3 regions of the Rhizobium sp. KNZ2-6A genome follow, and region 2 is predicted to be linked to each of the others. Evidence: riboswitches for the same ligand, from Rfam matches in the RefSeq annotation. Region 2 holds a riboswitch; each other region holds the start of a gene.
The links. Region 2 has a riboswitch for cobalamin ahead of ACPYOP_RS17555 (ABC transporter substrate-binding protein). Riboswitches for the same ligand answer to the same signal wherever they lie in the genome.
Positions count from the first base shown of each region.

Region 1: linked by a shared signal. The riboswitch ahead of ACPYOP_RS16855 (aromatic ring-hydroxylating oxygenase subunit alpha) and the one ahead of ACPYOP_RS17555 (ABC transporter substrate-binding protein) in region 2 are both predicted to bind cobalamin.
Region 3: linked by a shared signal. The riboswitch ahead of cobU (bifunctional adenosylcobinamide kinase/adenosylcobinamide-phosphate guanylyltransferase) and the one ahead of ACPYOP_RS17555 (ABC transporter substrate-binding protein) in region 2 are both predicted to bind cobalamin.

Region 1 covers NZ_JBNDIC010000022.1:67,431-77,809, forward strand. Annotated here, with positions in the region: gene ACPYOP_RS16820 (class I SAM-dependent RNA methyltransferase) at 1-302, shown strand, start outside; gene ACPYOP_RS16825 (crotonase/enoyl-CoA hydratase family protein) at 473-1,225, opposite strand; gene ACPYOP_RS16830 (acyl-CoA dehydrogenase family protein) at 1,235-3,013, opposite strand; gene ACPYOP_RS16835 (transporter) at 3,301-4,302, shown strand; gene ACPYOP_RS16840 (BA14K family protein) at 4,472-4,942, opposite strand; gene ACPYOP_RS16845 (glycoside hydrolase family 25 protein) at 5,188-6,192, shown strand; gene ACPYOP_RS16850 (FAD-binding oxidoreductase) at 6,303-7,391, opposite strand; gene ACPYOP_RS16855 (aromatic ring-hydroxylating oxygenase subunit alpha) at 7,394-8,638, opposite strand; cobalamin riboswitch at 8,736-8,939, opposite strand; gene ACPYOP_RS16860 (DUF6656 family protein) at 9,289-9,906, shown strand; gene ACPYOP_RS16865 (L-threonylcarbamoyladenylate synthase) at 9,965-10,379, shown strand, end outside.
Region 2 covers NZ_JBNDIC010000024.1:25,877-36,255, forward strand. Annotated here, with positions in the region: gene ACPYOP_RS17540 (phospholipase D-like domain-containing protein) at 1-289, shown strand, start outside; gene ACPYOP_RS17545 (patatin-like phospholipase family protein) at 390-1,565, shown strand; gene ACPYOP_RS17550 (diguanylate cyclase) at 2,121-3,215, shown strand; cobalamin riboswitch at 3,295-3,550, shown strand; gene ACPYOP_RS17555 (ABC transporter substrate-binding protein) at 3,715-4,731, shown strand; gene ACPYOP_RS17560 (FecCD family ABC transporter permease) at 4,734-5,771, shown strand; gene ACPYOP_RS17565 (ABC transporter ATP-binding protein) at 5,768-6,532, shown strand; gene ACPYOP_RS17570 (LLM class flavin-dependent oxidoreductase) at 6,742-7,836, shown strand; gene ACPYOP_RS17575 (ABC transporter permease) at 7,897-9,018, opposite strand; gene ACPYOP_RS17580 (ABC transporter permease) at 9,021-10,172, opposite strand; gene ACPYOP_RS17585 (ATP-binding cassette domain-containing protein) at 10,169-10,379, opposite strand, start outside.
Region 3 covers NZ_JBNDIC010000035.1:32,343-42,721, forward strand. Annotated here, with positions in the region: gene cobN (cobaltochelatase subunit CobN) at 1-2,931, opposite strand, end outside; gene cobW (cobalamin biosynthesis protein CobW) at 3,168-4,217, opposite strand; gene cobU (bifunctional adenosylcobinamide kinase/adenosylcobinamide-phosphate guanylyltransferase) at 4,223-4,747, opposite strand; cobalamin riboswitch at 4,889-5,288, opposite strand; gene ACPYOP_RS22250 (chloride channel protein) at 5,468-7,264, shown strand; gene ACPYOP_RS22255 (cobyric acid synthase) at 7,286-8,740, opposite strand; gene ACPYOP_RS22260 (hypothetical protein) at 8,976-9,119, shown strand; gene ACPYOP_RS22265 (glycine betaine ABC transporter substrate-binding protein) at 9,914-10,379, shown strand, end outside.

The DNA.
Region 1 (10,379 bases), on a different contig from region 2:
AGGGGCTGAAGCCCGTCTCCGTCGAACGCCGCGACCTCTTCCGCCGGCCGTTGATGACGCAGGAACTGAAAGTCTACGACGCCGTCGTCTTCGACCCGCCCCGCGCCGGCGCGGAATTCCAGTGCAAGGAGCTTGCCCGATCCCAGGTCAAGAAAATCGTCGCCGTCTCCTGCAATCCCCTGACGCTCGCCCGCGATCTTGCCCTGCTGGTCGAAGGCGGTTATCGCATCACGCGAGTGACGCCGATCGACCAGTTTCTGTGGACCTCGCATGTCGAGGTGGTGGTAGCGCTGGAGAAGTAGTTCTTTTAGGCGCAGGTTCCCGGGCCGACCCTCGTGGTTCGAGGCTGCAGCCCTTTGGGCTTCGCACTTCACCATGAGGGCGGGTAGAGCGCGGTCGAGATGTGCGGGAGCTAGCCCTCATCGTGAGGAGGCCCATAGGGCCGTCTCGAACCACGAGGGCGGGTTGAGCTTCACCGCTTCATAAAGGCCTCGAAGGCCGCGCGGGCTTCGGCGCTTTTCAGCTGGGCGGCAAAATGCTCGGCTTCTTTTTGAATTCGGTCGAGCACCGCATCCGGTGGGCCGCGCATTAGGTCGCGGGCGATCCTCAGAGCCTCGGGCGGCTTTGTGGCGAGCTTGGCGGCCAGCGACAGTGTTTCGGCCTCCACCGCGTCCGGTGACGTTACCTTCCAGATCAGGCCTGCCTCCTTCGCTTCGGCGGCGGAGAAGCCTTCGCCGAGGGCGAGCAGGGCGAAGGCGCGTTGATGTCCCATCACGCGCGGAGCAAGCAGGCTCGAAGCCGCTTCGGGAACGAGGGCGAGATCGACGAAAGGCGTCTTGAACAGGCTGCGATCGGAGGCAACCGTCAGGTCGCAATGCAGATGGATCGTGGTGCCGATGCCGATCGCTAGGCCGTCGACGCCGGAGACGACCGGCTTCTTCGTGTTCGCCAGCGCGACGAGAAAATCAATCACTTCGCGCCCCATGTTGCCGCTCATGGCGAAGGCTAGGAAATCGGCCAAGTCGTTGCCGGCCGAGAAGCAGCCTTCCGTGCCGAGGAAAGCATGAACGCGGATATCCGGCACCTCCTCCGCCGCCTTCAGCGCATCGGTCATAGTCTGATACATGGCGCGGGTGATGGCGTTCTTCTTTTCCAGCCGGTTGAACCGGATGACCTGGACCTGCGGCGCGGTCTCGGGGCGTTCGATCAGAATGTGGTCGGTCATCATATGTCCTTAGGCAAGTGCGATGCGAGCGGCTTCGACGCTGGACGCGCCGGCGATGATCCGATCAGAGAGCGCAGCAGTCTCAGCCAGAAGATTCTCGGCCGCGAAACGGCAAAGCGCGATGCGCTTACCGCCCTCGCCATCCCCCGCATCGACGAGGCCTCCCTTGGCCAGATAGGAGCCGGTCAGCACCAGGCCGAAGAGCCGTTGATAAGGCGTGGCGCCCGCCAGCGCTTCCGCGACGGCGCCTTCGGCCTGCTTCGACAACAGCCAGTCGCTCGCCTTTTCCAGATCCGCGATGGCCGCCTGCAGCCGTGGCGCCGTCTCGCCGAAGCCATCGAGGTTCGATTTCGCGACCATATCGGCGATCTCAAGCAATTCGGCAAGGAAGCCGCGCACATGATCACCATTGGCGATCGTCAGCTTGCGCGTCACCAGATCGATCGCCTGGATGCCGTTGGTGCCCTCGTAGATCGGTGCGATACGTGCATCCCGCAGCAGCCGTGCCGCACCGGTTTCTTCGATGAAGCCCATGCCGCCGTGAACCTGGATACCCAACGAGGCGACATCGACGCCGGCATCGGTGGAGAAGGACTTGGCGATCGGTGTCAGCAATGCGGCGCGTTCCTGCCAGAAACGGGCCTTTTGTGGATCGCGATGCGACATGTCAATCGCCTCGGCGCAGGCATAGCAGATGGCGCGCGAGCCCTGCGTCAAGGCTTTCATCGTCAGCAGCATGCGCGCGACATCGGGGTGCTCGATGATCGGGCTCATGCCCGACGATGTCGTGCCCGGTGCACGGCCTTGCGTACGCTCACGAGCATAGGCGACGGCCTTCTGGGTTGCGGCCTCGGCAATCGCGACGCCCTGGATGCCGACAGCAAGGCGGGCATTGTTCATCATCGTGAACATGCAGGCGAGGCCCTTGTTTTCCTCACCCACAAGCCAGGCGACGGCGCCCTTCTCCGCACCATATTTGCCATCGCCATAGATCATCGTGCAGGTCGGCGAACCGTGGATGCCGAGCTTGTGTTCGAGCGAGTGGGCGAAATAGTCGTTGCGGGCGCCGAGCGAGCCGTCGTCATTCACCAGGAATTTCGGCACGAGGAACAGCGAAATGCCGCGCGTGCCGGCCGGCGCATCCGGAAGACGGGCGAGAACGAAATGGACGATGTTCTCCGCCGCCTCGTGATCGCCCCAGGTGATGAAGATCTTCTGGCCGAAAAGGCGATAGGTGCCGTCGTCGCGGCGTTCGGCACGGGTGCGCAGCGCCCCGACATCGGAGCCGGCATGCGGCTCGGTGAGGTTCATCGTGCCGGACCATTGCCCGGAGACGAGCTTTTCCAGATATGTCTTCTTGAGGTCGTCGCTGCCATGGGCAATCAACGCCTCGACCGCGCCCATGGTCAGTGTCGGCGCAAGGCCGAACGCCATGGAGGCCGAGTTCCACATTTCCAGCGTCGCGACATTCAGCATATGCGGCAGGCCCTGCCCGCCGAATTGCTCGGGCGCGGTCAAGCCGTTCCAGCCGCCGGCGATCCAGTCGCGATAGAGCTTCTCCCAGCCGTCGGGAAGCACCACCTTGCCATCGACCAGTTTCGCACCCTGCTTGTCGCCGATCTCGGCAAGCGGCTCCATCTCCTCGCCGGCAAAACGGCCGGCCTCGGACAGGATGGCATCGACGACATCGGCACTCAGATCACCAAGGATGCCCTCCTCCATCGCGCGCTCCATGCCCGCGACATGCTTCAGCGTGAATGCGATTTCTTCGACTGGCGCCTTGTACATGCTGCTTCCTCCGCATTGGTGCCGACAATGATCCGCCTCGCCCGGATCACCGCTCATCTCTGGTCATAGCTAGTTTATTTTTACGTAAACGTCAATTTTAGCGAGGCGGTAAAGATGCTGATTTCCACCCCCTCGCGAACCTTGAGGTCCTATGCGTCTTGCGCGCGCCGCGCGGCTGTGACATCGCCGCCAGCAGCCGCGATTATTCCACCAGAGCACGCACTTGCATAAACAATCGTCATGAACGAAGACTAAGGCAACTGTTCAGAAACGCGAATGATACAGCCATGAACACGATCACGTCAGTCAACACGATACCCGGCTTCATCTGGGCCTATCGTCTCCGCCCAGGCGAAGCCAAGCCGGAGCGGCTGCCCGACGATACCGATCGTTCAACGCTGTTCAGCGACGACGGTTTCCTGTGGCTGCATCTCAATCTCGTCGATGCACGCGTTCCGGCTTTTCTGGAGGACGCACCGGGCCTGAACGAAGCCGCCCGCATAGCGCTGACAAGCCACGAGACGCATGCAACAGTCACCGTCGACGAACAGATGCTCTTCGGCACGCTGGTCGATTTTCAGCGCGACTTTGCCAAAGACACCCACGATATCGGCTGGCTGCATTTCGCCGTAACCGACCGCATGCTCATCACCAGCCGGCTGCAGCCGCTTCGCAGCCTGGATCGGGCGCGAATGCTGATCGACAAGAATGCCACGAGGTTTTCACGTCCCCTCGATATTTTCGAGCTGCTGGTCGTCGAATTCCAGCGCACCCTGATTTCGGTCGTCATCGAGATCAGCGAAGAGCTCAATGCCATCGAGGATTTCGTCCACGGAAATACGTCACGCGACGAGCGCACGCGGCTTCCTCCAATCCGCAGGACGATCGTGCGGCTGCACCGGCATCTGCGTACGGTGTTGTCGCTGATGCGCCATGCAGCCGCCTCCGACGACGAGGAAATGCCGCTCGGCTTCGAAGACGTTGCCGCGCGTTTGACCGGCCGGCTCGAGGCTGTCGAGCACGATGTCTATGCATTGCAGGAGCGAGCCAGGCTGCTGCATGAAGAAATCGACTCGAAGCTCGGATCCGAGATCAACCGCCATCTCTACATCCTGTCGATCATGACCGCGTTTCTGCTGCCGCCGACACTGGTAACCGGCTTCTTCGGCATGAACACCTCGAACCTGCCGCTTTCCGGCGGCGCGGGCGGTACGGAATATGCCGTCGGCTTCATCGTCGCCTCCATGCTGCTGGCATGGTGGCTGCTCAAGCGGGTCAACATTCTCTGAGGTCAAGACATGCAAAAGCCGTCCGGCGGGAACCGGACGGCTGGCATTGGTGATTCTGGAAACGCCGCATAGAGCATTTCTGCTTTTCTTCGAATCGCGAAAACGCTCTATGTTCTTGTTTTTACGCATTCCGGACGGAAAACCCCTGCGCGTTTTTCATGGAAATGCTCTAGAAATACGGCGAATAGCACTGGCGGCGCGGGCCGGAATTCGGCTGGAACGTGTTGTCGTAAGCACGGTAGGAACGATAGCGCGACTCGCACCAGTCGACATGGCGTGGATTGATACCAACACTCGGGGCCGGAGCCGGTTCATAATAGCGCGGTTGGCTGGCGATCGCACCGCCGATCAGAGCGCCGGCGCCGAAGGCTGCCAGCGGGAACCAATAACCGTCATGGTAGCGATAGCCGTGACGATAGCCTCCTCGATAACCACGATAGCCGCCATACCAGCCGCGGCGATAGTAACCACCATGGCGCCACTGCACCTGTTCGACATTGCCGGGCGCGGCCTGGGTGGGTGCTGCCTTACTCACGATCGGCGCGGCGGGCATCTGCATGGCAAAAGACGGTGTGAAGCTTGTCAGGGCGACGGCGGCCGTAACGGCGACAGTCGCGATTTTTGCACGGAAACCAAGCATTTTCATCTCCATTCCCTGGTTGACTTGGTACTCAAGCCTATAACGTTTCATGCCGGGAATGCTTCCCGAGCAAGGTTTCGCCGCCTGCTTCGTCGCATATCCGAGTAGACGACAAGAAACGCGGCGGCGCGTTATTTAGTTCCTCAAATCCCTACCAATTTAAGGAGTTACGCGGGGCTCCACGATGAATTTATAGTGATTGCGTTCTTAACCCAAGATTAACCAGCAATCCTTACTATTATTTCATGAAAGGATACCGAAAGAGTAACCTCCTCATTTACAGCTTGCTGACGATCCTGACCCTGCTGGGGCCGGTCTCCAAGCCTTCGGCCGGTGAAAGCCAGCCCTGGACCGATCCGAAAAATGCCCTCATCGTCGATGCTTACGAGCTGAACACCATCGACTGGAATGCGTTTCTGCAGGACAAACGGATCGCGGGCTTCATCTCCAAGGCTTCCGATGGATTGCCCGAAAGCTTCAGCTGCACCGGGGACCACGCCGGCGATACGGTGGCCCATTGCAGGACGATGTGGCGCAAATATGCCGTCAGCCGCGAGCTGTTCCAGACCCGCCGCATGCTGGCGAAGGCGAATGGCCTGTTATGGGGCGCCTATCATCTGGGGCGGCCCGGCAACCCGATCGATCAAGCCAATCATTTTCTCGACTATGCCGATCCGCAGCCGGACGAGCTGATGGTGCTCGACATAGACGGCATGGACACGGCGCAGTTCATGTCGCTCGACGATGCCCAGATCTTCGTGGCCCATATCAAGGTCAGGACCGGGCGTTACCCCATTCTCTACGTCAATCACAACACAGCGCGGTACATCGCCGACCATCGCGGCACCTATCCGCTGCTGTCGCGGCTGCCATTGTGGTACGCGCGGTACAAGCCTGATGTGAAAGGCACCTTCCCGCTCGGCAACTGGGACAGCTATGCCATCTGGCAGTTCGCTTCCTCGGACAATTGCTCCGAGAAGAGCTGTCCCTATCGCGTACCGGGCACGTTGACCGATATCGACGTCAACGTCGTGCCGATGACGAAGGTTCAGCTCGCCAAAGTCTGGCCGCAGGGCGATCTCCTGCCGGCCAAGCCGCTGCCCGCGCCCGATCTGATGATCGCACAGGCGCCGACCTGCGACGGGCCGCGGCAGACGCTGGTTTCGCTTATGGTCGACCCCATCGTCACGGCGTCAACGCCGCAATCGACTCCAGTCGAGATCAACGAGCTGAACTATCAGGATTTCTAGAGCATGATGCCGAAAAGTGTGGAACGGCTTTCGGACGACATCATGCTCTACTTCTTGGATTCTAAAGCGGATTCAGATTTTAGGTCGAACAGACCTAAAATCATCCGGCTCTAGGCCTCGACTTGGACATCCGTCTTCGGACGCGAACAGCAGGCGAGGATATAGCCTTCTTCGATCTCGTCATCGAGAATGCCGCCATTGTGGCTCATCTCGACTTCGCCCGAGAGTTTCAACACCCGGCATGTGCCGCAGAGTCCCGATTCGCAGGCTGCCCCGATGCGCACGCCGGCGCCGCGCGCGGCCTGAAGCACGGTCTGCCCCGCCGCGCAGACGACATCCTTGCCGGCCATGGTGAAGCGGATCGTCGTCGCTGCCTCGCCCGATGCATCATCGGAAACCTCCGCAAGCGGCGTTGCCGCATTCGCCGGCTGGAAGCTTTCCTGATTGTAGCGCGACATGTCGAAGCCATGCGCCTCCAGCATGGAGCGCACGGCGTCCATGAAGACTTCCGGACCGCAGCAGAAGATCGTCCGGTCCATGAAATCGGGCGCCAGCAGGCCGATCTTAGCCTTGTCGATGCGCCCCTTCAATCCGGACCAGAGATCGGTGCGGCCGCAACCCTCGACGATCAGGCCGAGATTGAGGTTGGGCATGAAACGGGCGAGATATTCGAGCTCGGACCGGAAGATGATATCGGCCGGGCCGCGCGAACAATTGACGAAGGTAATATCCGACAGCGGTGCCGTGTCGGCCATGTAGCGCGTCATCGACATCATCGGTGTGATGCCTGAGCCGGCGGAAACAAAGAGATATTTTTCGCCGGGATGACGGATATGGCTGAAATCGCCGAGCGGGCCGAAAGCCTTGATGCGCATGCCCGGCTTCAGGTTCTCGAACATCCAGCGCGTTCCGATGCTATCCTTCTGTGCCTTCACCGTCACGGCGACCGAGAAGGGCCGCGACGGCGTCGAGGAGAGCGTATAGGTGCGCATGACCGGCTCCGGAGCCGTCGGCAACTCCAGCGTCACGAACTGGCCCGGCAGATAGCGGAACCAGTTGTCCTTATCGGACCGGAACGTGAAGGTCATCACGTCGGGCGCTTCGGGCGTTGCCGAGAGGCATTCGAGCAGATGCTGCCTGTCACTCCAGGGCTGCATCTGGTCGAGGTGGCGGTGCGAAAGGGAGACGGTCATGTTCATGCTCAGGCAACCGCCGAAAGCTTGGCCTGGTCGCCCTGCAGCCGGTTGACCATAAACGTCGTGTACCATTCGACGAACTGCATGACGCCGCCCTCATGGATTTCCGAATAGGGGCCGGGCTCATAGGCCGGGGAGCGGATGCCGAAGGCATTTTCCTCGACGATACGGCGATCCTGATCGTTGGTTTCGGTCCAGACGTGCGTCAGCTCTTCCAGATTATAATCGACGCCCTCGACGGCATCCTTGTGGACGAGCCACTTGGTGGTGACGGCGGTTTCCTCGGCGCTGATCGGCAGGACGCGGAAGGAAATCGCGTGGTCGCCGAGGATGTGGTTCCATGTTGTGGGGTAATGGAACAACAGCATGGTGCCGATGCCATTGATCGTCACATCGGGTGAAAGCGGCCGCCTGACGGCATTCTGGCCGGACATGGTGTAGCTCTCGGCCCCCTCGATCAGCGGCATGCGCGCGGCGCGGAACTGACCATCCGGCGAGATCTTGAATTCGCTCGGCAGGCCGGCCGCTTCGCAGCGCTGCCAGTGCTCGGTGATGACGGGGTCGTTCATCGCGCCCTGCACGCCGGTAACGGTCGGCGCTTCCGGGAAGGTGCGGCAAAGTTCCGGGTGATTGGCCGCGCAATGGTAGCACTCGCGGTTGTTTTCCCAGACGAGCTTCCAGTTGCCCTTTTCGATGATGGTGCTCTGGAAGGCAACCTTGGCTTCGCTGATGCGGTGCGGTGCCATGTAAGGCTCGATCGTCGCGCGAACCGGCGCGAAATCCGGAGCGTTCTGCGCGAGGCAGATGAAGATGTAGCCGCCGACGCTTTCACAATGAACCGGCTTTAGCGAATGCTGGCTCTTGTCGAAATCCTCCGCCATCTGGCGGGCAAAGAGCAGCGAGCCGTCGAGCTCATAGGTCCACTGGTGATAGGGGCAGACAAGCTTCGCCGAGGAGCCGCGCTCGGTCGTGCAGACGCGCGAGCCGCGATGGCGACAGCTGTTGTGGAAGGCGCGGATGACCTGATCGCGGCCACGAACGATCACGACGGGATAATCGCCGATCTGGACGGTGAAATAATTGCCCGCGCGCGGCACTTCACAATCATGGCCGATGAACAGCCAGTCGCGATAGTAGATCGTCTCCATATCGAGCTTGAAGTAATCCGGATCGGTATAGAATGGTTGTTCCAGACTCAAACCCGTCCGGTGGTTCTTCAATTGCCGCAGAACTTTGCTGCCGATATCCATTTGCCTATCCTTCGCAGTACCAGGAAACGGGCGAAGGACATGCACGGCCGGTTGAAGACAGCCGAAAGCAATGTCCCGACCGCCCGCCGCGGTCAGTAAACCATATGTGCCCAAGGCTGGTTTCCGGGCTCTGGAGCGGCCCTGTTTCCAGAGCCCCATGGCACCTTCCCAGGTCGATCGACCCAGTGGCTTAATTCGCCATGCCTTACTCCACCACCGTTGCGGGGGCAGCGCCGGATTTTGACCGGCTTCCCAATTCTCCGTCTCCCTAGCAGACGGCACCTTGAGATTGATGTCATCATATCCCTCGGCCCGATCGGCCGCTGTGCTGCAATGCGACATCGGCTTCGAAATTGACGACAAGCGAAACCGGATGATGGGACGGTTGCATATCGTGACAATATAGAGAGACGGTTCAATCTCTTAGGCGCTTGCATAGGAGATGGCCCGCGCATCGCATACGCATTCCGTCAACGACGCCTTATCCTGATTGCGACAGGTCCTCGAACGGCCGATAATCAGGGGAATGACTGGGCGGCGGAGAGCGCCCGCAGAGCCGCCATCGGGAGCCTTCGGCTCAGTGCGATCAAGCTCGGCTCAAGCTCCGTGATCCATCATGTCGCCTAAAGAGATTTACAGCGAGATCCGGCATGGCCAAACTCAGATATTTCGACGCTGGGAAGCCCGCCGAGCCCGAACCGGCGGCAGCGGTATCGACGACGGGCTACAGCGAATTCCTGCGCACCGGCCGCATCAACCGCAACAGGCCGCATTGGCTGGCGGAAGAGCGGGAATACCTGACCCATGAACAGGTGGCCGAACGCACGGCGCTGAAGCTCCGGGACGCCGGCGAAAAGACCCATGACCGGCTCAACAATTTCCACAAGTCCATCCGCTTTCCGAAGCTCATCTTTCATCACACGCTGAAGGACACGCCGCATCTCGGCTATTGTCACGTTACCGCCGCGCGGACCCAGTTCGCGCGATATGAGGAAGTGAACTGGGCCTTCTACATCGCCAACTTCTTTGCCCGCATCGGCCAGGAAGAGAACTTCTTCGAGGACATCAGCCTCAAATATTCGCGGCTGTATTTCGCCGTCGCGATCCATCCGGACAAGGAAGCCGAAGACAAGAAGCTGACGATCAACCGCGACGTCAGAGGCAACGGCGTGCTGTTCCACACTCACGATCCGCAGATCGCCATCCGCAATGTTCTCCTCCTCGGCGCCCGCAACGAGCAGCTTCGCGATATCATTCGCCAGCTTTGACGATTGATCCGAAAACTCGAAGAGCATAAGAACGGCCTGAACTGCAAGCAGGCAGGCCATGGCACGACACATAGATATTCTCGAACATCCGCAAACGGCGATTGAGGTCGCGACGGCAACGCTTGCCCAGGGTCTGCCGATCGGCCTGCCGACGGAGACGGTCTACGGCCTTGCAGCCGATGCTACCAATCCTGCCGCCATTACCCGGATCTACGAGACGAAGGGACGTCCGCGCTTCAATCCGCTGATCTGCCACATGAGCGACCTTGCCATGGCGGAGCGCTATGCCATCTTCGACCCGATCTCGCGCAAGCTGGCGGAAGCTTTCTGGCCCGGCCCACTGACGCTGGTTCTGCCGCTCAAGCCTGATAGCGGCATCCATCCGCTGGCGACCGCCGGGCTCGATACGGTCGGCATCCGTGTGCCCCAGGGCTTTGCCGGCGAGCTGATCCGCGCCTTCGACCGACCGCTTG
Region 2 (10,379 bases):
GCCGACGGCCAAGGTGTTCACAGGATCGTCCAACCTGTCGCCCAGCGGCGAAACGGGCAATGGCGACAATCTCGTCATGATCGAAGACCAGCGGGTCGCGACATCCTATGCACTCGAAGCGCTCCGGATATTCGATCATCTCCATTTCCGCGCGGCGATGCAGGGTGCCGGCGCGCCCAACAGCCTGACGCTCGCCAGGCCTCCGGCCCCGGGACAGGCGGCCTGGTTTCAGCGGTTCTACGTGGCGGCTTCGCAGGCGGCAAAGGACCGCCTTCTGTTCTCGCACTGAGGAGATGCGCGCCGTGGCATGGAGATCTCCGGTGCCGACAATGAGGCATGGTCCATGAATGAGATCGATGCGATACCTCTTTCCGCCGAAAAAGAGGGCCGTGGAGGCCTCCGATTTCCGGTGGGACGGCAACGGCTTCGAGGCGGGTATCGGTATCGCCGCGTCCGGCGGCGGATTTCGGGCGATGCTCTTTCACGTCGGCGCCTTCATCCGCCTGGCCGAGCTTGGGCTTCTGCAGCAGGCAAAGCGCATCTCCAGCGTTTCCGGCGGCTCGATCACCACCGCCTGGCTCGCGAGCGTTTGGCCCGATCTCGTCAAGGCTGATTTTGCCAATATGAACGATGTCTTCGCCGGTCTGATGCTCGCTTTTGCCCGGGCAAGGATCGACATCATGGATGCGGTAATCGGGCTCCTGCCTGGAACGTCCGCCGCGCGGCAAATGGCAAAATCCTATGACAGGCATCTGTTTCAGGGGCGCAGCCTTCAGGATCTGCCCGACCAGCCGCAGTTCATATTCTGCGCGACGAACCTGCAGACCGGCGTCCTCTGGCGCTTTGGCAAGGCCTATGCCGGTGACTACATCGTCGGGCGGATCGACCGGCCGGATTTTCCATTGGCGCTGGCGGTGGCCGCCTCTTCGGCCTTCCCTCCCATTCTGTCGCCACTGGTGCTCAGGTTTGCGGACGGCAGTTTTCAGGATTGGCCGACGGCGCGGTCCAAACCGATCCCGGCGATCCGCGATTTCCGCAAGACCGTCATTCTCACTGACGGAGGCGTCTATGACAATCACGGCATCGAGCCGCTGGTAAAGCGCTTCGCAACTCTTTTCGTCAGCGATGGCGGCGCGCCATTTGCCCGAAATCCCGGCCTTTGCCGCAATTGGGTCAGTCAACTGCGCCGGATTCTGGATGTCACCGATAACCAGGTGAGAGCGCTGCGCCGTCGCGATCTCATCGGCCGCTTCAAGGCGGCCGCAGCTGTAAGCGACGAGGCATCCCTGATCGTCGCGCAGGGATACGGTCGTTTCGGCTCCTATTGGGGTATCGATACGGACCCGTCCAAACTCACGGCGGAGGGCGCATTGCCATGTTCACCGAAGGAGATCGCGGCCCTTTCCAGCGCGCCGACCCGGCTCAGCAATCTCGGCGATGATGTATCCGAAAAGCTGGTGAATTGGGGATATGCAATCTGCGATCGGAGCGTTCGGGCAAACTATCGTGGGGCGATGCGACAGGTCGCTCCGGCCTGGCCCTTCCCGAAACGACCATTGGCATGATCGTGATCGGCTTTAGGGCCATGCACGGAGCGCTCAAGCCAGCCTACCGTCTTTTCAGCGAAGCTCCTCGCATTGATCTTGCATCGATCGCCGCCTGACGCGGGAAAATTGTGCGACGGCACTTGACCGCTTCATTCGGGACGCCAGATAGCGCCTGTCATCCATACTTCGTGCAAAAGCGATCCACGGGGAAGGCTTCGGGTAGCTTCGGCAAGCTGCTCGGTGTTATCAACCTTTTGATTTTTTCATCCACATTGTTCCTCTTCCTTGATGTTTTATAATCTCCCGAAAGTCCGTGAATGCGCCACCGCTCGGATTGCGGTGTCGGATACCACGGCATCGACACGCGTCAATTTCGAAGTTCGATTACGACAATGATCATCATTTCCGGTTCTCACCCGATCCCCTGTGCCGCTCTAAGCGACGTCATGTCACCGTCGCTGAGCAAGAGAGTCGATAAACCATTTTATAGAGATCGCGTGGTATCCTGCGCTGACTTCGATTATGCCCGGTGCGTGCCGTCGACGGGGCTCCTCGCGAAGATTGGGGATAGCCATGGGATTTGAAATACATTTGCCTTCGCTGGTGCGCGTCCTGGGGCAGGTTGCCATCATCGTCTATGCCTATTCCTGGGTCATCCGGATCGTCGATCGCGGCGTTTTGAAATCGGTTGCGGTCGGATTGTTGTTTGGCGTGGTCGGCATCCTGTCGATGGCTGATCCGATCCAGTGGATGCCTGGCGTTATCCAGGATGGCCGCTCGATCCTGCTCGTCCTGACACCGGTCTATGGCGGCCTCTTGGGGACCGTTGTTGCGGCTGTCATGATGGGCCTGTTCCGTTTCATGGTCGGCGGCGTAGGCGCTGTCGGCGGCATTGCCGGGATACTGATCGTCGCGCTCACGGGCTATATACTCAGCCTCCTGCCGCGGCAGTGGATCGGCACGGGGTGGAGGCGATCGGCATTGTTCGGCCTGGCGACCTGCACGTCGCTCGTGGTTCTCGTCTTTCTGCCGTGGCCGGTCGCGCGCGAGCTTCTGTTTTCGGCAGCGCTTCCGGTCACCACCGTCAATATACTCGGTGTCTTTCTTCTTTCGGATCTGCTGGAACGAGAGCAATATCGCATCGGCATCCAGCGCGCGCTTGAGAGCGAAGCAAGCCTCGATCCGCTGACGAGGCTTCCCAATCGCCGTGTCCTGCAGCGGGAAGGGGACCGTTGCAGCAAGGAAGCTGGCATCAGGCGCATCCCGTTTTCGATCATCATGCTCGATATCGATTATTTCAAGAAGATCAATGACAGCTGGGGCCATTCCTTCGGCGATACGGTCCTGGCGCGGGTCGCGGACGTGATCCGGCAGACCGTCCGAAGGACCGATATTGCCGCCCGCTATGGCGGTGAAGAAATCGTCGTTCTGCTGCCGAACACCGATGTTAAGGCAGCGACCGCCATTGCGGAGAAAATCCGCAAGGATATCGAAGCGACAGTCCTGATGTTCGAGCAGGAGAGCATCCGCGTCACCGTCAGCATCGGCATTGCCTGTTCCCATGAGCCGAATGCCGATTTCAAGCACGTGCTCGAGGCTGCCGACAAGGCACTCTATCGCGCCAAGGCCGGCGGGCGAAATCGCGTGGAATTGGCCGAGGCCGCTTAAGCCGGCCATGCAGATGTTGTGGACGTGGCGCGCCTTCGCTTTATCGCATCCATGCGTCCTTGACGGGGAGGGGTCATCCGGCATAACTGGATGTGACGGTTCCCCAAGGAAGACTCCGCGGGGATTAATAGGGAACACGGTGAGGACGACCCAAAAGGGACCTAGACCGTGGCTGCCCCCGCAACTGTAAGCGGATTGCCGATCATCCGGGAGTGACCAGTCTGCTGGTCTATTCCCGAGGCATTGAGCCATGCCACTGCAGCTAAGCTTGCGGGAAGGCAGATGATCGTCAGATATCCGCAAGCCAGGAGACCTGCCGTCGATCACGATCCAATCAGCCGGGCGGGGATGCCCGGAAGGGACAGAGAGAATGATTGACCTGAGCCTTCGACATTTTCAGACATCTATCGGTCTTGATTGGGATCCTCGCAACCGGCGGCGGTCTTGTTAAGCGTGATCGCGCTAACACCGCCCAGTTTCCTTCCTATCGAGATCGTTCATGCCCCATTTTTTGACGACCATTACATTTGCCCTCGGTCTGGCGGGCTTTGCCGCGTCCGGCTTCGCCGCAACCCAATACCCCCTCACCATCAACAACTGCGGCCAGAAGGTCACCTTCCAGAAGGCTCCGGCCAAGATCGTTTCGATCGGGCAGGGCATGACCGAGATCCTCTTCTCGCTCGGCCTTGCCGACAAGGTCGCCGGAACGGCGGTCTGGGTCGGTCCGGTCCTGCCGCAATTTGCCGAAGCCAACGCCAGGATCCCGCGGCTTGCCGATAATGATCCGAGCTTCGAATCCGTCGTCGGCAAGGAACCGGATCTGGTTGCCGCCGAATTCGAATGGCATGTCGGCCCACAGGGCTCCGTTGGCAAGCGCGAGCAGTTTTCCGAGCTCGGCATCAATACCTATATCGCGCCGACCGATTGCGTCGCCAAGGTCAATACCAATGGCGGCGACGGCGTGCGCAAGGAGCTGTTCACGATGGACCTGATCTATCAGGAGATCGATGAACTCGCTGAGATCTTCGACGTTAAGGATCGCGGCGACGCTTTGATCGCGGAGCTGAAGAAGCGTGAAGCAGATGCGGTTGCCTCGATTTCAGGCGCAAAATCCAAGGACCTGCCGATCGTCTTCTGGTTCTCCAGCAAGGAAGTCAACGGTGATGCCTTCATCGCCGGTAAGAACAGCGCGCCGGCCTATATTCTGAAGACGATCGGCGCCAGGAATGTCGTTACGACCGAGGAAGAATGGCCGCTCGTCGGATGGGAGACCATTGCGCAGGCCAATCCGGCCGTAATCGTCATCGCCACCATGGATCGCCGCCGCTATGCGGCCGACGATCCGAAGGTCAAGCTCGACTTCCTCGAGAAGGACCCGGTCACCAGCCAGCTCGACGCCGTCAAGAACAAGCATTTCGTTCTAATGGATGCTCAATCGATGAACCCGACCATCCGGACCATCGATGGCATCGAAATCCTGGCCAAGAGCATCAAATCCTTCGGTCTGGCGTGGTGACGATGCACCTTACCGCGGAACGACGGCCCTGGTGGACGCTGCTGGCGCTTGCTCTGGCCGCCGTCGTGCTTCTGGCCTTCATGATCAGTCTTGCGGTGTCGATCGGCGAGATTTCCATCCCGCTGTCGACGACCGCAAAGGCCGTATCGAACCGGCTGTTCGGAACGGGTTTCGAGCTCAGCCGGATTCATCAGGGCATCGTCTGGGATTATCGCCTGAGCCGGGCGCTGGTTGCCGCCAGCGCCGGCGCCTCGCTGGCATTGAGCGGCGTGATCCTGCAGGCCCTGCTGCGCAATCCGCTTGCCGAGCCCTATGTGCTCGGCATTTCGGCGGGCGCCTCGACGGGTGCGGTCTGCATCATGATCCTCGGGCTCGGCTATGGCATTCTCGGGCTTTCCGGCGGCGCCTTCCTGGGTGCGATCGTCGCTTTCCTGTTCGTCGGCCTGCTTGCGACGGGTGTCGGCGGCACGAGCGAGCGCATCATCCTGTGCGGTGTTGCCGGTTCGCAGCTTTTCAACGCGCTGACCTCCTATATCGTCACCACGTCGGCCAATGCCGAGCAGGCGAGGGGCGTCATGTTCTGGCTGCTCGGTTCGCTGAGCGGCGTGCGCTGGCCGGATGTCTATCTTTCGGGGCCGGTCGCCATTCTCGGCTTTGCCGTCTGCATGGCGCATGTCCGCGTGCTCGATGCCTTCATCTTCGGCACTGATGCGGCCGCCTCGCTGGGGATTGCGGTTCGACGCGCGCAAATCGTGCTGCTCGGCGTGACGGCCTTCATGACGGCGGCGGTCGTGAGCATCGTCGGCTCCATAGGCTTTGTCGGCCTCGTCATCCCGCATGCCGCCCGCTTCATGGTGGGACCAAGCCATGACAGGCTGCTGCCGGCGGCGGCCCTTGCCGGCGCCATCTTCATGGTCGGCGCCGATATCGTCTCGAGGATCATCATTCCCCAGCAGATCCTGCCGATCGGCGTGGTCACCGCCCTGTTCGGGGCGCCCGCCTTCGCCATCATTCTTTATCGCGCCCGGAGGACGGCATGAGCATCGCTGTGGACACAGTGACCTTTGCGGCTGGCAATACGTTGATCGTCAATGGCGTCAGCCTGGCGGTGGAAAGGGGCAAGGTTCTCGGCCTTCTAGGCCCGAACGGCTCGGGCAAGTCCAGCCTGTTGCGGCTGATCTGCCGATTGAGGAAGGTCAAGAGCGGCGTCATCCGGCTCGGCGGCAGCGATATCGCCGCAATCTCGCGCGGCGACATCGCCCGGCGCATCGCGCTCGTCGAACAGCAGGCGACGACCGATACCCAGGTGACGGTCATGGATGTCGTGCGCCTCGGCCGCACGCCGCATCGCGGCCCCCTCTCATCCTGGAGTGCTCACGACGATACGGCGGTTTCCGATGCGCTCACCCGCGTCGGCATGCAGGGCCGCGCCGGGCAGCTATGGCAGACACTCTCCGGCGGCGAACGGCAGCGCGTCCATATTGCGAGGGCTCTTGCTCAGACTCCGAGCGAACTGCTGCTCGACGAGCCCACAAATCACCTTGATATCCAGCATCAGCTCGACATTCTCGGCCTCGTCTCCAGGCTCGATGTGACCTCGATCGTCGCGCTGCATGATCTCAATCTCGCGGCCATGTTCTGCGACAGCCTGGCGGTGCTCCAAAATGGCGCCGTCGTCGCAGCCGGCCCGCCGGAACAGGTGCTGACGCAGGAATTGATCGAAAGGGTTTTCGGCGTGCGTGCACATGTCCAGAAATCCTCGGTCCATGGCCGCTGCAACATCCAATATCTGGCGGGTTGACCTCGTCTAAGCGGAACCATTGATCTTTCGCTCGCGTCGAGCCGTTTCGATCCGCGCGCAAAAATAGTTTAGGTTTAAACTTGTTTTTTTCGATCGATGGATCGACAGTGGTGGCGCAAGGGGAACAGGGCCTATCTTTTCGTCCGGCAACGGCAGTTGGAACGGGCGATGCGTTCCGTCCGCAGAAGACCCATAAAAAGAGGAACAGCATGATCAAGCCGCATCCGCTGAAAGGTCCCAGCAAACTGAAACTCGGCGTCTTTTCCGCCAATGCGGACGGAGGGCTTGCCATTACCGACGTGCCGGAGCGCTGGCAGGCTCGCTGGGAAGACAATCTGAACGCCGCGCAGATCGCCGATCGCGGCGGGCTGGATTTCTTTCTCCCGATCGCGCGCTGGAAGGGTTTCGGCGGCAAGAATCGAGTACGCGAATGGTCCTTCGAGACCTTCACCTGGGCAGCGGGCCTTGCCTCCGTCACGCAACGGATCGGTCTTTTCATGACCGTTCATGTGCCGCTCGTGCATCCGCTCTATGCGGCGAAGGCGCTCGCGACCGTCGATCATATCAGCGGCGGCCGCGCAGGCCTCAACATCGTCTGCGGCTGGAACCCGAAGGAGTTCTCCATGTTCGGCGTGCCGCTGGTCGAGAAAGGTTATGACCAGGCGGACGAATGGCTTGAGATCATGGAACGGGCTTATACGTCGGACGCACCGTTCGACTATGACGGCACCTATTACAGGCTGAAGGATGTGGTGAGCCGACCCGCCAGCGTGCAATCGCCGCGGCCGGTCACCATGAACGCGGCTTTCGGCGGGCCGGGTCGGGATTTCGCGGCGAAGAATTGCGACTATCTCTTCACCACCTTCACCGAGCTTTCCGAAGCCGGCAAGCATGTCGAGGATATCAAGGGGCGGGCCGAACAGCTCGGCCGCGATATCGGCGCCTATACCGTCTGCCATGTCGTCTGCCGCGAAGGCCAGCAGGAGGCGGAGGATTATTACGAACGTTATGCCGTGACGCTTGCCGATCATGAGGCGGTCGATGCCCATATGGCTGGCAAGAAAGAATTCTCCCAGTCGCATGATACGCAAGCCTATGATCGCTACCGCAAGCGGTTTGCAGGCGGCGCGGGTGGCTATCCGCTGGTCGGCACGCCGGAAAAGATCGTCGAAGATATGATCGCCATTGCCGAACAGGGCTATTCCGGGATTGCCATGTCCTTCGTCAACTACACCTATGAACTGCCGTTCTTCTGCGACCGGGTCATGCCGCTCCTGAAGAAGGCGGGGCTGCGGGTCGAATGACAGCCTATGTCATTCACAACGAGGTCGACGTGCCACGCGGCGTGCCTTCCGGGAATTGCGCTAGTTCAACCGGTGACGGAACATCCAGGCGGCAACCGGCATGGTAGCCGCGGCGATCGCGACCAGGGCCAGCATGTCGGGAAAAAGCGCGTCGAGCCCGGCACCTTCGAGATAGACGCCGCGCGTGATGCTGATCGCATATTTCAGCGGATTGATCATCGTCGCATATTGCAGAACCTTCGGCATGTTGTCGGTCGGCGACATCAGGCCGGACAACAGCATAAAGGGCATCAGGAAGACGAAGCCGAGGATCATTGCCTGCTGCATATTGCCGGCAATGGAGGACAGGAATAGTCCAAAGCCGATGGCCGCCGCGAGGAAGAGGCTTAGCCCGAGATAGAGCGTCAGGAAAGAGCCGGCAAACGGGATGCGGAACCAGAACAAGGCCACCAGCAGGATCGTGGATGCTTGAGTTATACCGACGATCATCGACGGGACGGCCTTGCCGATCATGATCTCGGTCGGCGTGAAGGGTGCCACGAGCAGCTGATCGAAGGTTCCTTCCTCGCGCTCGCGCGCGACGGACATGGCGGTCAGCATCATCGTCATCAGCATGGTGATTGTGCCGATGAGCGATGGGACCATGCTCCAGCGCGTTTCCAGCTGCGGATTGTACCAGGCGCGCGTCGTCACCTGAACGGCATTGCCGGGAGTGCTCTTCTGGGCAAGCCAATCGGAGGTGAAGTCGCCAACGATGGTATTGGCATAGCCCTGCGCAATGCCGCTCGTATTGGAATTCCGGCCATCCGCGATGACCTGCACCGTGCCGGGGGCGCCGGCTTCCAATTGCCTCTCGAAATCATGCTCGACGACGATGATCAGCACGGCCTGCTTGGCATCGAGCAGCCTTATGGCCTGTCCCGTCTGCGGCAGCGTTGCCACCCTTTCGAAGATGCCGGATCCCTCGATCTTTGCAACCAGGTCTCTCGATGCCGTCGTCCTGTCCTGATCGACGAGCGCATAGGGAACCGTATTGAGGTCATAGGTGGCGGCATAGCCGAAGATCAGGCATTGCAGGATGGGCGGGACGACGATGCTTGCCCGGCTTCTCGGATCCTTCAGGATGACGAGGAGTTCCTTGCGGATGAGGGTTGCGATGCGCAGAAGCGATGCAATGAACATGGCTATGCGATCCTCTTGCGGGTCATGCGCACGGCAAGCGCCAGAAGTGCCGCGGCCATGCCGGTCAGCACGGCGGCATTGGGAAGGATGACGCTCCAGATATTGCCGGCGAGAAACAGGGTTTGCAGCAAGGTGACGAAGTACCGGCCAGGGAAAATATAGGTGATGATCTGCACGGCCCAGGGCATGCTCCTCGGATCGAACATGAAGCCCGAGAGCATCATTGCCGGCAGGAAAGTGGCGAGAACCGTTACCTGACTGGCGATGAACTGGTTCTTCGTGACCGAGGATATGGCAAGGCCGAGGCCAAGCGCCACCAGGAGGTAAAGCATGGAGACGACGGTCAGGATCAGCAGCGACCCTCGAAGCGGCACGCCGAAGAGCAGCCGGCTGCCGACGACGCAAAGGGCAAGCCCGGCGAGCCCCAGAAGAAAATAGGGGACGGTCTTGCCGAGCAGGATTTCGCTTGAGCGGACCGGCGTCACGAACAGCGCCTCGAAAGTACCGCGTTCCCATTCCCGCGCCATGACGAGCGCGGTCAGGAGCGCGCCGATCAGCGTCATGACGAGGACGACGAGGCCCGGGACGAGGAAATAGCTGCTGTCATTGGCTTCGTTGAACCAAAGCCGGGACTCGATGGTCACGCCGCTGCCGGCGGCCGCCCCTTTGCGGGACGCTTCCTTGGCATTCCAGACGCCGACCGCAGCTTCGGCGTAGCTCAGCGAAATGCGGGCGGTGTTGGCATCGCTGCCATTGACGACCACCTGCACTTCGCCTTTGCCCGAGGCCATGTTACGCGCGAAATCCGAGGGAATGCGCAGGATTACTCTCGCCTGCGATGATAGGAGCATTTTTTCGGCCTCGGCCATCGTCTTGACGGGCTTCGGCGAAAAATAGCTGGAGAGTTCGAAGGCCGAGGCCAGCCCGCGCGCCTCGGCCGAGTTCTCTTCCATGACGATCGCAACGGGAACATTCTTGACGTCCAGATTGATGCCGTATCCGAACAGGATCAGCAGCGCCACCGGCATGACGATGCCGATCGCGATGCTGCTCGGGTCGCGCAGGAGCTGCCAGGTCTCCTTGCGGATGAGCGCGCGGATACGGTGCAGGGATGCACGCAATCCGTGGCCAGGCCTGTCGACGGGCTCGTTCATGCCGCTTTCTCCGCCTGTTTGTGACGCTCCTGCTCGACGATCGCGATGAAGGCCTCCTCCATCGTTGCCGCCGCCTCGCCGCGTGTCCCGGCATGGGCGCGGATTTCGACCGGCGTTCCCTCGGCCAGGTTCTTGCCGGCATCAAGGATGATGATCCGGTCGCAATACTCGGCTTCTTCCATGAAATGCGTTGTCACGACGACGGTT
Region 3 (10,379 bases), on a different contig from region 2:
GCCCCAGGCCGTCAGGCCGAAGGAAACGGGCCATTCGCCATGATCCTGCACGTAGCGGCGGATCAGCAACTCAGCCGATTTGCTGCCAAGCTCGTAAGCCGCCGGCGTCGGCACAGCACGACTGTCGACAGAGTAGAAATTCCGCCCCGTCGGCAGAACATCCGGCCGGCCCCGCGTCGGCGCGCCGGAGGGGCCGGGCGGAACGAAGCGACCGTCCAGACCTTTGAGCAAGGCCGCGATCTCGGCATCGCCACAAGCGAGGATGGACGGCCGGAGCTGCGAGACGATCTCGCCAAGGACCATGCGGGTGTTCGGCCAGTTCTCGGGGCAGGCTATTTCGCCATCCACGAGTTTCGCGGCCAGTAGTTCGATGCGCTCGACGGTATCGCCCTGGGTGCGCCAGGAGACGTCGGACATGTCTTGGAGGATAGAAGGGCGTAGGCCGGTCCAGTTGGCGGCCATATCGCAGTCCAGCGGATCGAATGGTTTGCTCTGAGAAATACCCCCCTCTGTCAGCTTCGCTGACATCTCCCCCACAGGGGGGGAGATTGGTGGGAGTATGCCGCTTGGCTTTCCTGCCTCTTCATCGATAGTGCCAACGGATTCGATCTTGGTTTGATGGGAGGGCGCGCCACGGGCCGCCAATCTCCCCCCTTGTGGGGGAGATGTCGCGAAAGCGACAGAGGGGGGTACTGCACCCTCCACGCCCACGAACGCATCCCGCGCAATCGCCCGCTGCAAACTCTGATCGCCGCCCTCACCCAAGCCGCGCGGCACCCGTGCCAGCGCCACCGTCAAATCCGTCAGCAGCCGTCCGGAGGGCGAAACGCCGAAGATGTGGAGTCCATCACGGATCTGCATTTCCTTGAGATCACAGAGATAGGCGTCGAGTTTGCGCAGTGCCTCGTCTTCGCCCTCGCCCTTGGCAATGCCGGCATCCTGATCCAGCCCGATATCGGCGACGAGATCGAGGATCTGCTTGCTCAGCAGACGGATGCGACGCGGATCGCCGCCCGATGCCTCGTAATATTCGTCGACCAGCGCCTCAAGGTCTTTCAGTGGGCCATAGCTTTCGGCGCGCGTCAGCGGCGGCGTCAGGTGATCGATGATGACGGCGCTTGTCCGCCGTTTGGCCTGTGTGCCTTCGCCGGGATCATTGACGATGAAAGGATAGAGGTTCGGCAGCGGGCCGAGGATCGCTTCCGGGTAACAGGTTTCCGACAAGACTAGCGCCTTGCCCGGCAGCCATTCGAGATTGCCGTGCTTGCCCATGTGGATGACCGCATGCGCATCGAAGGAGCAGCGCAGGAAGGCGTAGAAGGCGAGATAGCCGTGCGGCGGCACGAGATCGGGAGAGTGGTAGCTCTCCTTCGGATCGATATTGTAGCCGCGCGCCGGCTGGATGCCGACAAGCACCTCGCCGAAACGGGCGAACGGCAAGGCAAAACCGTCATCGAGTGCGTAAGGGTCTGCCTCCGGCCCGCCCCAACGCGCTGTAATCCCATCCTGAATCTGTTTGGGAAGCGACGAGAAGAAATGCCTGTAATCGCTGAAGGAAAGCCTCTCACGAACCACGCGGCCGTCATGACCCGAATTCGTCGGGCCTTCCGCCAGATGCCCCATCAGCGCATCACCGTCGGCGGGCAGATCGGCAACACGATAGCCAGCCGCCCGCATTGCCTTCAGCACCTCGATCGTGCCGGCGGGCGTATCGAGCCCAACGCCATTGCCCAGGCGCCCATCCCGATTGGGATAATTCGCCATGACCAGCGCGACGCGGCGGTCGCGGGGCGATGCATTGCGCAGCCGCGCCCAATTGGCGGCGAGCCGCGCCGTATAGCGCATGCGATCCTCGAGCGGCTCGCTGGCAACGATGTTGGCCTCGACCCGTTCGTCATAGCGGGCCGCAGCCTTGAAGGACACCGCGCGGGCAAGAACACGCCCATCGACTTCGGGCAGAGCCACGTTCATGCCGAGATCACGCGCCGAAAGCCCCTGTGAGGATGCCTCCCAGGCTCCCCTCGACGAAGCTGAAAATATGGCCTGAAGAACGACGGCCTCGCCGGTCTCAAGAACCGTCGGCTGACGATCGGCGCCCGGTGCCGAAACAGCAAAGCCTGTGGAGTTGATGACGACGCCCGGCTTCAACTCGGTAAAGACACTTTCGAGGATACCGACCGACACGGTATCCTTGAGACTATAGGCGAATACCGGCAGCGGTCGCATGCCCTCGGCGATGAGAGCCTCTATCATGGCTTCGACGGGTTTGGTTTCGCCGCTCTGTACGAGGGCGCGATAGAAGGAAAGCGCGACTGTCGGAGGTTCGAATCCTGCAGGGGTCGCCATCTCCGAATTGGAAACCCTCCACCATTCCTCGACCCCGATCACACCCCGGCCCGGCCACCAGATACCCGCTTTCATCAAGGGCACGGCAGGCATTGGCTTATCGGCGCCTGATAGCATCGCCTCGGCATAGGCGAGAAATGCGCTGGAATTCGTCTCCCCGCCCTCGATCAGATAGGACCAGAGCGCATTGAGATCATCGAGCGCGACGTTGGAAAAAGGCGTCAGTCCCGGATCGGGCTTCGAATCCCCCGGCAGTACCGCAATCAAGGCCCCCTGACGCGCCGCGCAGGCATGCAATGCTTCCAGCGCATAGTGGAAGTAGCTCGCTCCACCCAGCGCCCGCACGATGATGAGCTTCGCATGCCGGGCTGTCCTGTCGACATAGGTATCGACGGACATCGGATGCTTGAGGCTCATCAGGCTTGCAAGCCGAAGGGACCGACCACCCTCACCGTTGGCTGCGGCAATGGCCGCAAGCTCGGTATCGGCGGCCGACAGAAAGACGATATCGCCGGGCGATTGCCCGAGATCGATCGCCTCTTCGCCGTCGCTGATCGTTCCCTTTTGAGCTAGAAGGAGATGCATTAGACCTTAGAGTATGCGGCGGCATACCCCCCTCTGTCACGTTGTGACATCTCCCCCACAAGGGGGGAGATCATTCGGAGCCATGCTTCGCTGAACTTACCTCCCAAAGCCCCAGCAACTCCCAACATCGGTTGTTTTACGATGTGGCAGCCACGAGTTTCCAATCTCCCCCCTTGTGGGGGAGATGTCCCGCGAGGGACAGAGGGGGGTATCGCACGGCAAAGACGCAGCATCGATCAGACCAACGCTTCAATCGCCTTGCGCACGATCGTCTCGTCCATCTCATGCAGGCCGATCACCACGAGCCGGGTTGCGCGCGCTTCGCCCGGTGTCCAGGCGCGATCGAAATAGGTGTCGATGCGGCTGCCGACAGCCTGAACTTGCAGACGCATGGGCTTGCCGGGGACATCGACGAAGCCTTTGAGGCGCAGCACGTCATGTTCTGCGATCACGCCCTTCAGCGCATCGATAAAGGCGGCTGGATCGGCAATCGGGCCGAGTTCGACGACGAAGCTGTCGAACTCATCGTGATCGTGCGGCGTGCCGTCTTCATGCTCGAGTTCGTGATGGGATTTGCGGTTGACGATGTCGTCTTCGGTGCCGATGCCGAGGCCGAGCAGGATGGCGGCGGGTACATCGCCATTCTTCGCTTCGATGATCGTCGGCTTGCGGACGGTGCGGGAGGCAACCTCGGCGCGGACACGGCCGAGACCGTCGACGTCGATCAGATCGGTCTTGTTGAGCACGATCAGATCGGCGCAGGTCAGCTGATCCTCGAATAATTCTTCGATCGGGCTCTCGTGGTCGAGCGAATCATCCTCGACACGGGCAGCCTCGACGGCGTCGTGGTCGTCGGCGAAACGGCCGGCGGCGACGGCGGCACTATCGACTACGGTGATGACGCCGTCAACGGTGACGTGGGTACGGATGTCAGGCCAGTTGAAGGCGGCGACCAGCGGCTGCGGCAGCGCGAGGCCCGAGGTCTCGATGACGATGTGATCCGGGCGCGCGTCGCGCTCCAGCAGTTTCGTCATGGTGGGGATGAAGTCATCGGCGACCGTGCAGCAGATGCAGCCATTGGTCAGCTCGATGATGTCGTCTTCGGTGCAATTCTCCGCGCCGCAGCCCTTGAGCACATCGCCATCGACGCCGAGATCGCCGAATTCATTGATGATCAGCGCGATCTTCTTGCCGCCGGCATTCTGCAGGAGGTTGCGGATCATCGTCGTCTTGCCGGCTCCCAGGAAGCCGGTGATGACGGTGGCTGGAATCTTTTCCTGGTTCATATGGATCAACCCTTCATTTTCAGCGGCAATCCCGCTGCGATAAAATAAACTTCGGCACTCGCCGCCGCGACCATCTGGTGCAGGCGGCCGGCATGGTCGCGAAATTCGCGCGCCATGCGATTTTCCGGCACGATTCCAAGCCCGACCTCGTTGGAGACGAGAACGAGCCGCGATCGTGCAGTCGGCAGAAATGCAGTCAGGGCGGCAAACTCCGCCGCTATGTCCCGCTCCGCCATCATCAAATTGGTCAGCCAGAGCGTGAGGCAGTCGATAAGCACGGCGCGCCCTTCGGCGTCGATCGCGGCGAGCCGCTTGACGAGATCGATCGGCTCCTCATGCGTCTGCCATAGATCGCCGCGGCCGGCACGGTGCTGAGCGATCCTCTCGCGCATCTCATCGTCCCACGCCTGACCTGTCGCCACATAGTGACGTTCGAGACCGGTGTTGGAAATCAGGGATTCGGCGAAACTGGATTTGCCGGAGCGGGCGCCGCCGAGGACGAAAACAGCTCGGGAAGCAGAAGACGACATGCGTTATTCCCGCTCCCGCGCAACAGCGAGGGCCGGCGGCATGAAGCCGTTACCGGAAAAGAGGCGCCTACACGCCGAAAACTCGTCTTGCGCCATAACAACCTCCGTGCTGGCAGCGGAACTGACGTTCCAGAACAGGCTCTGTGCCCGGCACGCATGGCAGGTCTCCTGGCTCGCGGATAAGGCGCCGCGACGGGGGCGGACCGAAATCGGTCGCCCCCGATCGTGCGCCAGCGGGTCTTCCTCGCCTTCCCGGCAATTCATCATGAAAAGGCGGACGATTCGTAGACTTAAGAGGCGTCCAGCCCGGGTTGATCATGATGCCACGCCAGTGGCTTTTTCGACTTGTTCCTGCCCCGCCCCGTTCGCCCCATGCGAACCATCGACGGAATGGGCTTCAAACCGAACGAAAGACCCTGACCGCTCTACAGTCGCGGGGTCGGCTGTGATGAGAACGCCCGGATTGGGTCCGTCCCTTCACATTCCCTTTTCATCCCATGCGACAGATCGCCGCTCGGGAACCATTCGTTATGCCGGCAATGATTAGGCTTTCACTGAGTTCAAGTCAATCAAGGGCATGGGATGCGACGCTGAGCGTCCCGATTGCGAAATCGCCCAATATTCCCAGCAAATCAGCGGCTTTTTTGCCGCATTTCTTTGATGTTAGAAGTTTATAGAGGGTAAGCCCTCACATCCGAGTAAACCATTCGTTCGTTTCCAATGTTGCAGAAATTCCAAGCGCGACGCCTCGGCGTCTTCTCCGCCCTGTTCGATCTCGGTCGGTTCAGAGCATTGCTGCGCCGTGGCGAATTGGGACTTGTTTTCGCCGGCGCACTGGCGGGAATAGCCTCCGGCTGCGCCGTAACGGCGATGAGCTTCATCTCGCGTAAGCTTCACAGCCTCATCTACGGCATAACCGACTATGAGCGCTTGAGCTCGGCGGCAATGGCGATTCCCGACAAATCAGTGTTGTTTATCGCGCCGATCGCCGGAGGCATCATCCTCGGCATCCTGCTCTACATATTGTCGCGCACGCGCAAGAAGCCGATGGTCGACCCGATCGAAGCCAATGCGCTGCACGGCGGCCGCATGTCGCTGACGGACAGCATCCTCGTCGCCGTGCAGAACCTGATCTCGAATGGATTCGGTGCCTCCGTCGGGCTCGAGGCCGGTTACACCCAGCTTGCCGCCGGCATCGCCTCAAAATTCGGTTACAAGATGCAAATGCGGCGCGCGGATCTGCGCATGCTCGTCGGCTGTGGCGCCGCCGGCGCGATTGCCGCCGCCTTCAATGCGCCGCTCACCGGCGCCTTCTACGCCTTCGAGCTGATTATCGGCACCTATTCCATCCTGACACTGACGCCCGTCGTCGTTTCGGCCCTGATATCGACGATGATCGCAAGATTGCTCGCCGGCGATGACTTCGCCATCGATATCGGCCATATTGGATCAATCGCCCCAGCCGATTATCTGCCGGCGCTTCTGCTCGGCGCCTGCTGCGCCGGCGTCGGCATCCTGATCATGCAGGGCGTCGCCTGGACCGAGGAGCTGGCGCGCAAGAGCTCCATCGCGCCGCCCTTCCGCCCGGCGCTCGGAGGTCTTGTTGTCGGCATACTGGCGCTGATCTCCCCGCAGGTTCTGTCGGCGGGGCATGGCGCGCTGCATCTCAACCTATCGACGGACGTGACGCTCAGGGCCTTGGTCGGGCTGTTCCTCCTCAAATCGCTGGCCTCAGCGGTCTCTATCGGCTCCGGCTTCAGAGGCGGCCTCTTCTTCGCATCCCTGTTCATGGGTGCGCTTCTCGGCAAAATCTTCGCCTATTGCGCCCCCTATTTCGATCACAACACGCTGACGCCGGCCGTCTACGCCGTGGTGGGCATGAGTTCGCTGGCCGTCGCGATCATCGGCGGCCCGCTGACGATGACGTTCCTGGCGCTGGAGATCACCGGCGACTTCCCGATCACCGCCCTGGTGCTGGCTGCCGTCATCACGTCGTCGCTCGTGGTCCGCACCAGCTTCGGCTACTCCTTCGCCACATGGCGCTTCCACCTGCGCGGCGAGAGCATCCGCAGCGCCCACGACGTTGGCTGGATCCGCAATCTCACGGTGGCCCGCATGATGCGCCCCGACGTGCACACGGGAAGCATCGACATGAGCATCGAGGAGTTCCGCAAGAGCTTTCCGATCGGCTCGGCGCAGCGGGTCATCCTGCTCGACAAGAATGACAAATATTCGGGAATGGTTCTGGTCCCCGACGTCTATGCGAGCCCAGTCGAGAAGGACGACGAGGAACACGGACTTTCCGATTTCATCCAGCTGCGCAACGAGTTCCTGCAGCCGCAGATGAACGCCAAGCAAGCGGCCGCCATGTTCGACCAGACCAAGAGTGAAGCGCTCGTCGTCGTCAACGATCTGATCGAACGCAAGGTGATCGGCCTGCTGACGGAAAGCTATACGCTACGGCGCTACAGCGAGGAACTCGACCGCCGCAGGCGCGAGGTCTCCGGCGAACTCTAAGCGGGTCGCCACCTCAGGTTTTTACCGAACCAGGCTATCGAGCCAGGCTGGATCGAGCACGCCCTCCAATTCCCCGGCGATGTCGTCCAGCGCCGCATCGACACCGGCGCGGTAGTCCATGCGCTCGCCGGCGAGGCCGAAGCTTGCGAGCAACTTTGCCCGATAGGCGTCGCTGCCGAAGAGACCGTGCAGATATGTGCCCATGACGCGGCCATCAGGCGATATCGCCCCATCGGGCCGGCCGTCGATGACAGTCGAGGGCCGCTCGCAGTCGGCGCCGCGCGTCACGCCGAGATGGATTTCATAGCCCGACAGTGGCACGTCATATTCCTTCGAGACGGCCATGCTGTTGCGCACCGTCTTTTCCGGCGCCATTTCCGTCTCGATTTCAAGCAGGCCCAGCCCGGGCGTCTCGGTGACCGATCCCTCGATTCCGAGCGGATCGTAGACGGTATGACCGAGCATCTGGTAGCCGCCGCAAATGCCGATGACGCGGCCGCCGCGGCGCACATGCGCGGCAATATCGCGGTCCCAGCCCTGCTCGCGCAAATCGAGCAGGTCACCGATCGTGGACTTGGAGCCAGGCAGCACCACAAGGCCCGCATCGGCTGGCAAATGCTCGCCCGCCCTGACAAAGACGAGATCGACGTCAGGCTCGGCCCGCAATGGATCGAGATCGTCGAAATTGGCGATGCGCGACAGCACGGGCACGGCGACCTTCAGCGCGCCGGACGAGCCGCGTGCCAACCGCTCCAATACGACGGAATCCTCGGCCGGCAGGCGCGCCGCCGCTTTGAGCCACGGCACCACGCCATGGCATTGCCATCTAGTGAAGCCGCCGATCGCCTCGATGCCTTCTCCGAACAGCGAGACATCGCCGCGAAACTTATTGATGATGTAGCCACGGATCATCCGGCGGTCTTCTTCCGGCAGAATATGGTAGGTGCCGACGAGCGATGCGATCACGCCGCCGCGGTCTATGTCACCGACCAGCACGACGGGAACGTTGGCACGCGTCGCAAAGCCCATATTGGCGATATCGCCCCGGCGTAGATTGATTTCGGCGGGAGAACCGGCCCCCTCGACGATGACGAGATCGGTTCCGGCACGCATCGCAGCAAAGCTTTCAAGCACCGCGCCAAGCAGCTGCGGCTTCAGTGCCTGATAGTCCCGTCCCTTGGCATGGCCCCAGACCTTGCCCTGCACGATGATCTGGCTACCCGTCTCCGATTGCGGCTTCAGCAGAACCGGATTCATATGCACGGATGACGGCACGCGCGCCGCCAGCGACTGCAGCCATTGAGCGCGGCCGATCTCGCCGCCATCCTCGGCAACGGCAGCATTGTTGGACATGTTCTGCGGCTTGAACGGACGGACCCTCACGCCTCTGTTGGCGAACAGCCGGCATAGCCCCGCGACCAATACCGTTTTTCCGACATCGGAACCGGTTCCCTGCAGCATGATCGCCTTCGTCATTCCCCACCACCTCGATATGCCGCAGCCACTGAAGACGCGGAGTTTCGCCTTGATTTCGCCGCTATCTCCAACGGTTGAAAGCAACCGTCCAGATACAAAAATGCATCACTTTAAAATATGCTCTGTTTGCGACATTTGATGACGACTTCATCCGTTGTGAGTTACGCTGGAGAGGATTATCTCCATCGCGAAAACAAACAACGAAATGGGCCGATCCGGCTCGGAGGATACCCCAATGCTCTTCATCTTCAACAGACAGAATTCCATCCAGATCGCCTGGAATGGCAAGCTTCCGGCCAACCGCCCGGAAAACCGCCTGCAGCAGCTCGACACTCGCTTCGGCACCGTCGGCTTCATCCGCACCTATAACGTCGGCTGATATCCGGTCAAGCCGCAAGCCTGCGCGCATCAAGCCGCCATGCGACCGCATCGGCGGCTTTAATTTTGACTTGAAATGTGAAATTGCAGTGCCGGCGCGCCTCAAAACGGCACGCCTGAAACGCGAAAACCGCGCGATCCGAAGATCAACGCGGCTTGCCAAAAAACGCCGGCTTCCCTGCACATACACCGCAAGGTTCGCTTTCTCCGGGACGCAATACCTGATCCGAAGAAGCAGCGGTGTCCCCCGCCACGTCTCGATTGATAAACAGACATCGTTACCGGAGGGTTATTAAGTACTTAAATTAGAGTGAATCTGAAAATTTTTCGAAATTTTTTCCCTTTGCGTTGAGAAATCGCAAAGGACGCAGATTGAACACAAAACGTCTTTCAGGGACGCGATATTTGAGCCGCATTTAACTCCGTGCCTATGGAAGCTCATCATCGAAGCCTCCCATTGCCTGTTTTGCAGCCATGAATAGCAGAAAACAGGCTATTTCAGACGCTTATATCAGCTTCTCCAAGAGGTGCGATAACTGCGAATGGCCGGCAGGCTGTTGATTTATTCATTCAAATCCTTACGCTGCCTGCTGTCGATGCAAGAAACATCCGGCCGCCACAGAGTTGCGCGGTCGCAAAAAGACAGATGCACGACAGCAGCAAGGGGGCCGTGCTCGCGTCGTCAGCGGCGTATGAACGGTTGTGGTTGGACCACGCTGACAGGGGATCGACAGAAATCGAAAGCGTTTGGAGTCGATTTCCACAACGTAACGAAAAATTGGGAGACAATATCAAATGAAGAAGCTTCTCGCTTCCGCCATCCTGGCATTCGGCGCCTATGCTTTGGCTAGCTCGGCGCAGGCCGCAGACTGTGGCAGCGTATCCATCGCTGAAATGAACTGGGCATCCGCCGGCGTCGCCGCCCAGGTCGACAAGCTCATTCTGCAAAATGGTTACGGCTGCAACGTCACTCTGGTGACCGGCGACACGCAGCCGACCTTTACTTCCATGAACGAAAAAGGTCAGCCTGATGTCGCGCCCGAGCTTTGGGTCAACGCCGTGCGTACAGCACTCGACAAGGCCGTATCCGAAGGCCGTCTGATCGAGGCAGCGCCGCTCTTGAGCGATGGCGGCGTCGAAGGCTGGTGGATTCCGAAATTCCTTGCCGACGCCCATCCGGATATCAAGACGGTTCAGGACGCGCTGAAGCATCCGGAATTGTTCCCTGCCCCGGAAGATTCGTCCAAGGGGGCAGTATACA